One region of the Moellerella wisconsensis genome, then DNA from elsewhere that is predicted to be linked to it. Evidence: predicted binding sites of a transcription regulator. Region 1 holds the regulator's gene; each other region holds the start of a gene.

Region 1 (4,648 bases):
TTCGGCTGCAATAATCGACCGGTACGAGAACGGCCGCCTTCAACAAAGTATTCAATCGAATAGCCGCGAGCAAACAGTTCGCTTAGATATTCACGGAAAACAGTCGAATAAAGCTTATTGCCTTTAAAGGTACGGCGAATAAAAAAGGCGCCTAAACGTCTAAAAATAGGGCCTGCCGGCCAAAAGTTCAGATTAATCCCCGCGGCGATATGCGGTGGCACAAGCCCTTGATGATAAAGCACATAAGATAATAAAAGGTAATCCATATGGCTACGATGCGAAGGAACATAAACAATTTCATGTCCATCTTGTGCCAATTGCCTAACGCGCTCAGCGTGCTGAACATTAATACCTTGATATAAACGGTTCCATGTCCAACTTAATACCCTATCTGACAGACGAATAGCTTCATAAGAGAAGTTAGCGGCTATTTCTTCCATCATATTTACAGCATTTTGTTGCGCTTTTTTAAGCGGAATTTTCTTGCTGCGAGATTCATCCTCAACGGCTTTTTCAATCGCTTTTGACGTTAGCAATTTATTGAATAAATCTTGGCGTACCGGCAGTTTTGGCCCAACGGCAGCTAACCGTTGACGAGAATAGTGAATACGGGCGACGCGTGCCAATTTATTGGCAATAATCGAATCGGTGCCGTGTTCTTCAGCCATAACGCGCATTGATACTGGCGGGGAGAAGCGTACAAAGCTATCTCGACCTAGCCACAGAGCGGCAAAAAATTTCTGCACTCCATTAAGTAAGCGTAATTGCGGGGCTGAGTTATGTCCTTCTCGACCTGGCGAGCGACCAAACATTACCGAAGCCGGCAGCATTTGAATATCCAGATTTGGATTATTACGATGCAAATCAAGATACGCATGAAAGGTTTTGACCGAGTCTTTGCGAGGATCTGGGGAATAATAGCGGAACACCCGCGGGCCATCATCAATAAAGACATAAGCCGGTAATTTAGTGCCATTAATATCGACAGAATTTAACGGATCCGGTAATCCAATAGCCAGACATTGTTGTCTTAACGTCAATAAGTCAGCTTTTGAATGATACGGCAACACATACAGCGTCGGGCTCGTGGTATTGAGTCCTAATTCTGTAATGGGATCAGTCGGAATAAGTTTACTTTTTACCAAAAACTTTAATGGTAAATTCAACATGTTATAATATAGTTTACGCCAAAGTGACATAAATTGTTATAGCCTCTTGTTAGCAATACTGCGCAAGCATACCAGAAATCAACCCGTAGATCTGTTGAACCGAGACAACTTTTTATCACTTAATAGATTTTATTTTCCTTTATTAAAGAGAGCATTTATTGATGGCAAACCAAACAAAAGGGTTAACAAGGGTTATAAAAGCAGCAGGATACTCGATGAAAGGGTTGAAAGCGGCTTGGATTAATGAGGCGGCTTTTCGCCAAGAATCAGTTGCGGCAATTTTAGCCATTATTTTAGCTTTTTACCTCGATATAAATTATCTCGAAAGAATTTTATTGATTAGCGCCGTAGTTTTGGTGGCAATTATTGAGTTGATTAATAGTGCTATAGAAGCCGTTGTTGACCGTGTTGGCAGTGAATACCATCAATTATCCGGGAGAGCCAAAGATATTGGTTCAGCCGCCGTATTTGTGTCGATTGGCTTGGCATTATTTATTTGGGCAATGATTCTGTGGCAGCGTTATGGCATGAGTTATTAAATCAATAATAATTATTACTGACGCTTATTGTTCATTTATTATATCAATAATGCATAGGAATCCAGAGATTTCACGTATTTAACGGTTTCCAATCGCCATTTACCTGTATATACTCACAGTCAGACTGTATAAACAAACAGGGGGCGAGATGAAAGCATTAACTGCAAGGCAACAGCAGGTTTACCAGCTGGTGCGTGATCACATTTCGCAAACGGGTATGCCACCAACGCGTGCTGAAATAGCGACAAGTTTAGGATTCCGATCGCCGAATGCGGCAGAAGAACACCTTAAGGCATTAGCACGAAAAGGGGTGATAGAAATCGTTTCTGGCGCCTCCCGTGGTATTCGTTTGCTGCTAGAAGAACCAACAGAAACGCCAGGACTACCGCTGATTGGCCGCGTGGCTGCGGGCGAACCATTATTGGCAGAGCAACATATTGAGAGCCATTATCAGGTCGATCCAGTATTGTTTAAGCCACACGCGGATTTTTTACTGCGGGTTAGTGGTATGTCGATGAAAGATATAGGGATTATGGATGGCGATCTGCTAGCTGTGCATAAAACTCAGGATGTTCATAACGGGCAGGTTATTGTTGCGCGTATTGAAGATGAAGTCACTGTAAAACGTTTTAAACAAGTCGGTAATAAAGTTGAACTAATAGCTGAAAATCCTGATTTTGAGCCTATTGTTGTCGATCTGCGTGAGCAGAGCTTTACTATCGAAGGATTAGCTGTCGGTGTTATTCGTAACGCAGATTGGTATTAGTTTTTGATAGCAAAAATAACCTAATTAACCGCGATAAATGCATTGTAGTTATTGATGTATAGTTATTGATGTATAGTTATTGAGGCATAGTTAAGGTTATCACATAAATTATGTTCCGAGGCAGATGCGCTATTTTCCTCAGTGAAAATAAACCATCTGCCAACTATCTTAGATTTTCTTCTTTATATTGGTCTGACGTTGTTGATGGCTATGATCATGCCCACAATGTTCCGGATGAGCACAATTTTCTTTTTCGTAGCACTGATGACATAAACCATGATTTTCAACCACCGTATGGCGGATATGAAAATTAGCGTTTTCTGCAAGGTTAACAATCGCCGCTTCAATGACTGAACAATCACTCTCGGTGACACTGCCACAACCATCACAAATTAACATGACGGAAATATGGCTAGGATTATCCAGATGGTGACAAATAACAAAACTATTTGTTGATTCTATTTTATGGATAAATCCTTGTTCTAGTAGAAACTCCAGCCCTCTATAAACCGTCGGTGGCTTAGCCTGCGGCTCTATTTCACGCAATAAATCCAGAAGATCATAAGCACTAATCGCGCCCGGTTGTTCTGCAATGAGGCGCAATACAGTTGCACGTTGTGGCGTTAGTCTGACGCCTCTTGATTGGCAAATAGTCTCTGCCATGACGAGTAATTTATTGCCGACGATATCTTTCATTACGTGGGTATCCGGAAACAGAAGTCTGCCGATATGCTATCACAGATCTCAGCCAAAACAGATAGCTGACAGATAGCTAAAGAGGGGGAGTTGTAGGTAATGAAAATGAGAATAAAAACAAATAACATATAACAAAAAGAAAACAAAAATTATTAATAGAGATACCACAAGATAACAATAAAGTTGTATTTGAATTATATTTAACATTATTAACAGTAATTTAAATTCAAACTATCGACAAAATAACATTAAAGGTATTTTATTAATAACTCATTAATTTAAATTACGTTAAGTATTAATTTATTGTTTAATGATAGCACGACGGGGGAGTAATTATACGTACTTTTTAAATTTTTATAACTTATATATATTAATGAATAAAAAAAATTATTCGAATAAGACTTTTCTTAGCTGATTTTTATAACTTACTTTTTAAGTTTGTTTAATATGATATGAGTTATATATAAATAAAGATAAATATTGAATTATCGAATTTTTAATCTAAATAATCTCATTTATTCAGTTCATGATTTTGATTGCTGTTATATTAAACAAAATAAAAAAATCACATTAAATTTAATCAATGAATAGCATTGATATTGCCTGAGCTAAATTAAGCCAATAAACCACTGCCGTTCGGCAATATTTAGGTTTTAAACCTGTATTTTTACCTTAAGTATATTTGTACATTATTGACTATCAGTAAATGTACTTTTTTGACAAATAATTCTAAAACTATATTATTAATGCCAAGTGAAAATAAGTGTTTCTAAATATTTCATTATTTTGATGTAATCATTAAAAATGATTTTCAGCATTATAAATTGAAATTCATAAACATATCTTCACTGACTAAATGAGTATTTACTAAAAAGTAAAAATTTTAATTGAGATTAGGTAAAAGAAAGATAAGAGGCAGCATTGCTTTTTATAGATGAATTATTTCGATTCTAGAGAAATTCTATTATACCAAAAAAAGTAAATTAATAGATTTCATAAGGATATTCAGCTTCAAATACTGAGATAAGGATGACTAGATTAGAATTAATACAATATTTTATGAGAGAGTAGAAGGAATTATATGATGAAAGCAAAAGCATTAGTATTTGGTTTATCAGCCATGATTTTATCTGGCATAGCATTAGCTGAAGATGAGGGTGCCGTTGATCGCCCTCTAGCGCCTGGTGCAACATATGGCACAGTAAAATTTCAAGGGTCAATTAATGATGTACCATGTTCAATTGACGAAGCAAATAAAAACCAAGTCGTTAAATTCGGTGATATTGCTTTGCATGAACTGACCTCTAATAAATTCCGTTCAGACAGTGAGAACTTCGATATAGTTTTAAAGAATTGCTCAACAGAAACCTATAAAAATGCTCAAATCACCTTTAGTGGAGCAACGGTAAGTGGCATTAAGGGCTTTACTGGCGATTTACTGGGCTTAGGCGGTAAAGTTGAAAATGCAGGTATTGCAA
Region 2 (4,648 bases), 640 kb from region 1:
CCTGCCCTATATCATTGATATTTATCTTACTGAGCGTGATAAACAATTTCCTTGGTTAATGGGCAGTCCACATGCAGCTATTCTACCGAATGAATGGCAGCAAATTAAGGATTTTTCTAAACATCCTATCGGTACAGGACCGTATCAAGTCACAAAAAATACGCCCAATAAACTCACGATTAGCGCCTTTGATCGTTATTTTGGTTATCGCTCATTACTCGATGAAGTTTCTATTTGGGTATTACCCGAATTATCACAACAAATGGTATGTACCACTTTAAAAATGGAAGGCGATGAAGAAAACAGTGACTGTCTTGAAGGTAGAATGGAAGATGGATGCTATTTTTTATTGATGGATGCACGCTCTAAACTTAGCCAGCGTGATGATATACGCCAGTGGCTGTGCAGTTTTCTTACCCCGATCAATCTATTAGCCCATTGTGACCCTTTCTATCAACGCCATTGGGCGCCTGCTTATGGGCTACTGCTGCATTGGCATCACAGCAAAACGTTATCTTATTTACCGAAACCGCCTGAATTAACAGAGCTTACGGTGACTTTTTATCATCATCATCACGAATTTAATACTATCAGCCAGATAATGCAGCACGTACTCGCTATGCAGGGCGTAAAACTCAATATTAATATCATTGATTATGACGATTGGTTCAATGGCAACGCAGAAAGTGACATTTGGCTAGCGACCGCTAATTTTATTCGCCCTCTCGAATTCTCTCTTTTTTCTACACTGTATGAAATGCCTTTATTGCATAAATGTCTAAATACCTCCTTTAGTGCCGAACTTTCTCAATGGCGACAGAGAGAGCTTAATATTGAGCGCTGGTGCGCGAGTATGGTCGAGAGTCAAATGTTCCATCCCCTTTTACACCATCGATTAGAGATCCAAGGCCAGAGGACATTACGCGGGGTTAGAATGAATACTTTTGGTTGGTTCGATTTTAAATCAGCATGGTTTAAGCCGTTGGAAGATAATACACAGAAACCCTTAAAGTTATAAACACCCAAAGTAGATGATAAGGATTTTATTCACTTTTTCTGTGGATATCCATGTGAACAACATCATAACAATCGGGGTATAGTTTGTGAGTTATTGGCTGACAATATTTTACAAATTTTAAATTACTTATTTATAATCATATGGATAACATAAAATAAAATGCCTAAATAGACTATTTATTACCATAATAAAATGCCCTCAAAACCTCAAAGAACAAAAAACAACCAATAAGGTATTTATCCACAGGATATGTATCTTAGTTGCACAAATAGCACTAAAACTCGTAAAAAACCGCAACAGTCAAGCCTGTAAATTTAGCCAGTAGTTCGATGTTTTTCCAGTTATCCCACAAACCTGTGGATAACCTAGTATAAGATCCTGTTATTAATTGGGGATTAAAAGGCATAAGCCAAATATTATTGGCATTTTAACGCTAACTTGTTAAATATTTACTTTGTAAATCATCCAATTAAAAAATTATTATTTAAAATGTTATACTGAATAACTTATCGCTCAACTTAATGGTTATTTTTTAATCAAAACAATGAATTTTATCGCTCCCGCTCCCCCAACGGATCAAGCTACACTAATGGCGCGTGCAGACGCATTGGCTGGCTATACGCTTGGCGAATTAGCAAATTACGCCGGATTGCCAATCCCTCCCGATTTAAAACGAGACAAAGGCTGGGTTGGGATGTTACTAGAATACTTATTAGGCGCGTCGGCAGGCAGTAAAGCCGAGCAAGACTTCGCCAATCTAGGAATTGAACTTAAAACTATTCCAATTGATCGCACAGGAACCCCGCTAGAAACCACCTTTGTCTGCGTTGCTCCTTTAACAGGAAATAGCGGAATCACTTGGGAAAACAGCCATGTACGGCATAAATTATCCTGTGTATTGTGGTTTCCAATTGAAGGCGAACGACAAATACCTTTAGCTGAGCGGCGGATTGCCAGTCCCTTATTATGGCGTCCTTCAGCAATAGAAGATCAATTACTAAAACAAGATTGGGAAGAATTAATGGATTTAATTGTTCTTGGCAAAGTGGAAACTATTACGGCTCGGCATGGACAAGTTTTGCAAATTCGACCTAAAGCTGCCAACAGTAAAGCGCTAACCGAAGGGATTGGCCCAGAAGGACAACCAATTATGACCTTACCGCGAGGCTTTTATCTTAAAAAAGATTTTACCGGCCCATTATTAGCACGGCATTTCCGTGCAATAAATGAATAAGTTAGCTAAATAAATTGGCTGGCTGTTCGGCAAAAATATTTTTATTACTATGCCAGAAGCCTATAATCATCTAATCAATAATTTAATAAATATTAAAAGGTAGTCATCATGTTCGAGTGGTTAATAGACCCACATGCTTGGATGGCCTTAGCAACATTGACCATTCTAGAAATCATTTTAGGCATTGATAATATTATCTTTTTGGCGTTAGTGGTCAGTAAACTCCCCACCCATCAGCAAAATGCAGCACGCCGAACGGGGCTACTCGCAGCAATGCTCATGCGTTTAGCCTTACTGGCCTCAATTACTTTTATTATCCGCTTAACGCATCCTTTATTTATATTGTGGGAACAACCTATTTCGGCGCGCGATATCATCTTATTCGCCGGTGGATTATTTCTCATTTGGAAAGCCAGCAAAGAGATCCATGAAGCGATAGATCAAGTAGATGAAGATGAACAACCGACACAAAAAATTCATTCTTTTTGGAATGCCATTGTTCAGATTGCCTTACTCGATATTATTTTTAGTCTCGATTCGGTGATCACCGCCGTCGGTTTATCTGAACATTTAGTTATTATGATGGCCGCAGTCATTATTGCCGTAGGTGTGATGATGTTTGCGGCACGTCCGATTGGGAATTTTGTCGATCGCTACCCATCAGTCAAAATTCTGGCGTTATCTTTCTTGATTTTGATTGGCTTTACGTTGATTTTAGAAAGCGTACAAGTTCATGTTTCTAAAGGGTATATTTACTTCGCGATGTTCTTCTCAATGGCAGTGCAGTTACTCAATATTCTGCGCAGCAAAAAACAGAAATCACTAAAACAAAAATCACATTCATAACGGCGATTAATAGCCTGATAACGTAGAGATAGAGCTTGGTACAGATCACAAAAAAGCCTTATTTTTCAATAAGGCTTTTTATTCAGTCAACCAAAGATAATCAATGATTAGTCATCAATTGCTGTAAACTCAGGCGTATTAACGATAAACAATTCCGCCGTCGGTCAAAATAGATTGGCCGGTAATATAATCCGCGTCATCGCTGGCTAAGAAAGCGACCAGTGCCGCCACATCGTCTGGAGTCTGAGCACGACCTAAAGCGATACCATCCACATATTTTTTGTAGGTTTCACCAATCGGTGCGCCGGTAATTTCAGAGAAACGCTCATCAATTTCGACCCACATATCCGTACCAACAATCCCCGGGCAATAAGAGTTAACGGTGATCCCCGCACTGGCATATTCTTTGGCTGCTGCTTGGGTTAATGCGCGGACCGCGAATTTAGTTGCAGAATAGACACCTAACAACGCAAATCCATCATGGCCGGCAATTGAAGAGGCATTAATAACTTTACCTTTCTGCTCACGCTGTTTGAATTTTTCAGTCGCCGCTTGGATCCCCCAAGTCACACCATTAACGTTAATTTTGAAGATACGATCCATATCTTCCTGACGCACATCCGCTAAGGCTTTAACTTGAGCAATACCGGCATTATTAATCATAACATCAAAGCCACCTAAGGCTTGCTCAGCATGCGCTACTGCGGCAAACACTTCATCACGATGACTAACATCCGCAATAAACGTAGTGGCTTTACGGCCTAATGCTTCAACTTCTTTCGCCACATTAGTCAATTTGTCCTGGTTGAGATCAACTAGAGCGATGTCTGCGCCTTCTTTCGCTAAACGAAGAGCAATTGCGCGTCCGATGCCTTGTGCTGCACCTGTGACTAAAATAACTTTGCTGTTCAATGCCATTATTTTTCTCCAAGGATATCTCTAGTTGTTGATAACGATTATCAACAATAAGTTATAACACCCTAACAATAATAAGGAATAGATACAAAAAAATGACGTTATGCTAACAATTAGCCAAAAATCTAAATAATGATTAAATAAAATCGTGATATGAATAAATTGAAGAAATAAAATAGCTATATTGCTTTTGATGGTAGTTTTTTATGTTGCCAAGATACCACCAAAGGAGTATCCAAAAAGTGCTATTGGCTATTTTATGGACGGAAATCAAACAATTGAGGGGCGATGGAGTATTTTATACGGTGTAACTCTAGGAAGTTATGACTATTAATAATTGCCCTATTCTTCGCTTTAGGCAGAGAGCATTGTTAATCCATTTGGTCAGTTGCAGGCGATTCATCTTCTGCAACTGACGTTTAAACCGTGATATACGATTAAAATAGCTACATTTATAACTACATTTATAACTACATTTATAACTACATTTATATAACAGATTTTGTTTATAAATCAGCGTAGTAAATTACTTTTTAGCGGCTTGGATATACAGCATATCCAACGCTACCGTTGCCGCTGCAAGCGCGGTAATTTCAGATTGATCATAAGCTGGCGCAACTTCAACCACATCCATA
Region 3 (4,648 bases), 1.3 Mb from region 1:
ATGAGCAACGAGAACGACTAAATGCCAATATTCAGTTATTTCGCCAACGTTTTGCTGAATTGATGGGCAGCAATAATGCTTCATTATCCGCTGAGCAAATGTTGACTCTCGGGCCATCTTTAACCGCTATCCAGCCGGTCATTGTCGGGTCTAATCAACGCAGTTTACAGTTAGCTTGCTATTTAGCTGAACAAAATATCTGGGCACAAGCTATTCGCCCTCCGACTGTTCCCCCTGGGAGCGCACGGTTACGGATTACGCTCAGTGCCTCGCATTGTCCGGATGATATAGAAAAGTTAGTGGAGGTCATTGGTAACTATAGTATTGGCAACTGTGGTATTGAGAACTATGGTATCAAGAGTTATGGTATCAAGAACTATGGTATTGATAACTATGGCGTTAAGTGAACAAAAGCATAAAATTGCTCAGGCGTTTGGTCGTGCGGCAGCGCACTATGACAATGTGGCAGAGTTTCAGCAACAAACTGGATATTTACTGTATCAATTATTGGTTCAATTAATTCGGCAATTTCCTACAACCGACCCGATGAATTCATCGCTGTTTTCAGCCATTGCTAGTAAAGCCAGTAAATTATTATTGCAGAACACCGTCTCTACGCGGCCATTGTGCGGTAAAAAAATATTAGATGCGGGATGTGGTACTGGATATTTTAGCGATGTATTTCAACAACAAGGGGCAGAAGTTACCGCATTAGACTTATCCTCTGGCATGTTAGAGGTTGCCCGTAAAAAAGGCAGCGCTCAACATTTTATCTGCGCGGATATGGAAGCGATACCGATAGCCGATAAAAGTTTTGACGTAACTTTTAGTAATTTAGCTATCCAATGGTGTGACCCTCTCGATATTGCATTGAGTGAATTGTATCGGGTGACTAAATCGGGTGGATGGGTCATTTTTACCACCTTAGCCGAGGGATCATTAGTTGAATTATCCCAAGCTTGGCAGCAGGTCGACAATAAAACTCACGTTAACCATTTCTTAGCGCTTTCCTCAATAAAGTCGACGTGTTCTAGTTGGCGTAACAATTTGTTATTACAGCCTATTACACCAACTTATACCACTCTTAATGGCTTATTACGTTCTTTAAAAGGTATTGGTGCGACACATTTAACTCAAGGCCGGCAGTCTGGTTTGATGACTCGTCAGCAATTAAATCAACTAGAACAAGTTTATCCTACAGTTAATGACCGTTACCCGCTGACTTATCAAACAGTTTTTGGAGTGTTATATCGTGACTAAAATATATTTTATTACCGGGACCGATACCGAGGTGGGTAAAACAGTGGTCAGTTGTGCTTTATTACAAGCGGCCGCGGCTGAAGGTTACCAGACCGCAGGTTATAAACCGGTTGCTTCAGGGAGCGAGCAAACCGAGCGCGGACTGCGCAATGGTGACGCATTATTACTTCAAAAAAACAGTACATTAAGGCTAAATTACGCTGAAGTTAATCCCGTCGTTTTTGAGCAACCAACATCGCCACACATTATTAGTCAACAATTAAACCAACCGATACAGTTTTCAGTGATGTCTCGGGGACTGGTTCATTTGCAGCAAAAAGCACAATGGTTACTGGTTGAGGGCGCAGGAGGTTGGTATACACCTTTAAGCGCAGAACAAACATTTGCCGATTGGGCGATTGAATGGAACTTCCCTGTCATTTTAACTGTTGGGGTTAAATTAGGCTGTATTAATCACGCATTACTAACTGTACAAGCCATAAAACAGGCCAATTTAACCTTGGCTGGATGGGTGGCGAATGAAATCGAGCCAGCAGGAACCTATCAAGCCGAATATTTAGCTACGTTAGAACGTATGATCCCAGCACCGTGTTTGGGGATTATTCCGCATTTAACGGAAGGCGATATCGCGACTGTCGGTCAATATTTGCAATTACACAAATTAGCGGTGTAGTTTATTATCGATTCATATCTTTTTAGCCGGCATTTAGTGCGCATTATTCTTGGTACGATAATAGTAAAATAAGTATGAGAAAATACTGTGGATTTGTCGTACCGAGATAATGCGCTCATCTTTATCACGTATTGATTAAGTTAATAGAGCACCATAAAAATTAAAAAACACTATTTTTAAATGCAATTACGCGCAAAAATAAGCCAAAGAAAATAAATCAATAATCACGTTATTGTCCAAGTCTACCTGACCACTAATCACATAAGTTGCATATAAAAAAAGGATTTAGCGAGTTATCCACTATTTCTGTGGATAACCCTGTGAATTAAATTCTCAATAATAGCTTAACCTAAGGCGTCATGCGGCTTTGGCGTAAGTTGTTGCTATTCTCGGCTCTTATTAAAAAGACATTAAATACAATGAGTTATTTAAAATCAAGATTTATTTTTTTTATGGGGCATTAGAGATATCTAGCAACAGTATAAAATATAAAAATAATCACGGGTCAAGTTAAATTTTGGGGATAACATCATTTTTTCTCGATACTTTTTCACTCGATACTGTATCAAGTCATAGGATAAAAATAACAGTAATGTTTTTTTACGTTATACTTGGCGCTGTAATTATATCCAGCATCATGAATGTCGTTATCGGTAAGAGGTCGTCTCAATGAGTAAAGTATTTAAATTACATTCTGATTTTCAGCCTGCTGGGGATCAGCCAGAGGCAATACGCCGCTTATCCGAAGGATTGGAAGATGGTTTAGCCCATCAAACATTGCTCGGGGTGACGGGTTCAGGGAAGACCTTTACGATAGCTAACGTTATCGCCAAAGAAAATCGTCCAACGATGATTATGGCGCACAATAAAACCCTAGCCGCGCAGTTATACAGTGAAATGAAAGAATTCTTTCCCGACAATGCGGTTGAATATTTTGTTTCATATTACGATTATTACCAACCTGAAGCCTATGTTCCCAGTTCCGACACCTTTATTGAAAAAGACGCCTCAGTGAATGAACATATTGAACAGATGCGGCTTTCTGCAACTAAAGCCTTATTAGAGCGACGTGATGTGATAGTTGTAGCATCGGTCTCAGCGATTTATGGTTTGGGCGATCCGGACAGTTATCTCAAAATGATGCTGCATTTGAGCGTAGGGATGATAATCGACCAGCGTTCCATTTTGCGCCGTCTGGCCGATTTGCAATACAGCCGTAATGATCAAGCCTTCCAGCGCGGAACATTCCGGGTACGGGGCGAAGTGATTGATATTTTTCCGGCAGAATCCGATGAGCATGCTTTGCGGGTTGAGTTATTCGATGAAGAGGTTGAACGACTCTCGATATTTGATCCTTTAACCGGCCAGATTCAGCATACTGTACCGCGTTATACCGTGTACCCAAAAACCCACTATGTGACGCCGCGTGAACGTATTCTTGATGCAATGGAAAAGATTAAAGTTGAGCTAGCAGATCGGCGTAAGATTTTGTTGGCTAATGATAAATTAGTCGAAGAACAGCGTGTCTCACAGCGAACTCAATTTGATTTAGAAATGATGAATGAACTGGGTTATTGCTCCGGCATTGAAAACTATTCACGCTATTTATCGGGCCGAGGTCCGGGCGAGCCACCGCCAACATTGTTTGATTATTTACCGGCAGATGGCTTATTGGTAATTGATGAATCTCACGCGACTATTCCCCAAATTGGCGCCATGTATCGTGGTGATAGATCACGTAAAGAGACTCTCGTTGAGTATGGCTTTCGTTTACCCTCCGCATTGGATAATCGACCATTGCGATTTGAAGAATTTGAGGCATTAGCTCCGCAGACGATTTATGTTTCTGCGACACCGGGTAAATACGAGTTAGAAAAATCTGAAAACGATATTATTGAACAAGTTGTACGTCCAACTGGGCTTCTAGATCCGGTAATTGAAGTACGCCCAGTCGCGACTCAAATTGATGATTTATTGTCTGAAATTCGTTTGCGAGTTGAAAAAAATGAGCGTGTATTGGTTACTACATTAACTAAGCGAATGTCAGAAGATTTGACTGAATATTTGGAAGAGCATGGCGAGAAAGTTCGCTACTTACACTCTGATATTGATACAGTCGAGCGTGTGGAAATTATTCGTGATTTACGTTTAGGTGAGTTTGATGTGTTGGTTGGGATTAACTTACTGCGAGAAGGGCTTGATATGCCCGAAGTTTCGCTGGTGGCTATTCTTGACGCCGATAAAGAAGGTTTTCTACGTTCTGAACGTTCATTGATCCAGACTATTGGTCGTGCGGCACGAAATTTAAACGGCAAAGCAATTCTTTATGGCGATAGGATAACGGCATCAATGGAGAAAGCTATTCGTGAAACTGAACGCCGCCGTGAAAAACAAATGGCTTTCAATCAACAACATGGGATTGTGCCTCAAGGATTAAACAAGAAAATCGGCGATATATTACAAATAGGTCACAAAGTGGGTAAACCGAAAGGTAAATCTGCATCTTTGGCTAAATCCAGTCAGATCAATGAGGATTATCGTAATCTTTCGGCGAAAGAGTTAGAAGTGAAAATTCAGCAATTAGAAGCTAAAATGTATCAATCAGCGCAAGACTTAGAATTTGAGCAGGCGGCTGAATTGCGTGATGAAATATTAACGTTGAGAGCGTTATTTATTGCCAATTCATAATATACCATCCGTCTATATTAATGGCAG

What was found. The regulator LexA, encoded in region 1, represses DNA repair genes until DNA is damaged. The targets are predictions, from matches to a motif close to TNCTGTATGTACATACAGNA.
Region 2: mutH (DNA mismatch repair endonuclease MutH) is a predicted target of LexA. The motif match lies at 1,323-1,342, and genes of this name have one in related genera.
Region 3: uvrB (excinuclease ABC subunit UvrB) is a predicted target of LexA. The motif match lies at 2,549-2,568, and genes of this name have one in related genera.

The regions. Positions count from the first base shown of each region.
Region 1 is NZ_CP093242.1:3,221,471-3,226,118, reverse strand. Features, by position in the region: gene plsB (glycerol-3-phosphate 1-O-acyltransferase PlsB) at 1-1,199, opposite strand, end outside; gene MNY66_RS14045 (diacylglycerol kinase) at 1,331-1,708, shown strand; gene lexA (transcriptional repressor LexA) at 1,857-2,474, shown strand; gene zur (zinc uptake transcriptional repressor Zur) at 2,643-3,170, opposite strand; gene MNY66_RS14030 (fimbrial protein) at 4,255-4,648, shown strand, end outside.
Region 2 is NZ_CP093242.1:2,576,673-2,581,320, forward strand. Features, by position in the region: gene sgrR (HTH-type transcriptional regulator SgrR) at 1-1,018, shown strand, start outside; gene mutH (DNA mismatch repair endonuclease MutH) at 1,563-2,252, shown strand; gene MNY66_RS11345 (TerC family protein) at 2,361-3,098, shown strand; gene MNY66_RS11350 (acetoin reductase) at 3,237-4,016, opposite strand; gene speB (agmatinase) at 4,540-4,648, opposite strand, start outside.
Region 3 is NZ_CP093242.1:934,801-939,448, forward strand. Features, by position in the region: gene bioF (8-amino-7-oxononanoate synthase) at 1-407, shown strand, start outside; gene bioC (malonyl-ACP O-methyltransferase BioC) at 394-1,260, shown strand; gene bioD (dethiobiotin synthase) at 1,253-1,933, shown strand; gene uvrB (excinuclease ABC subunit UvrB) at 2,603-4,621, shown strand.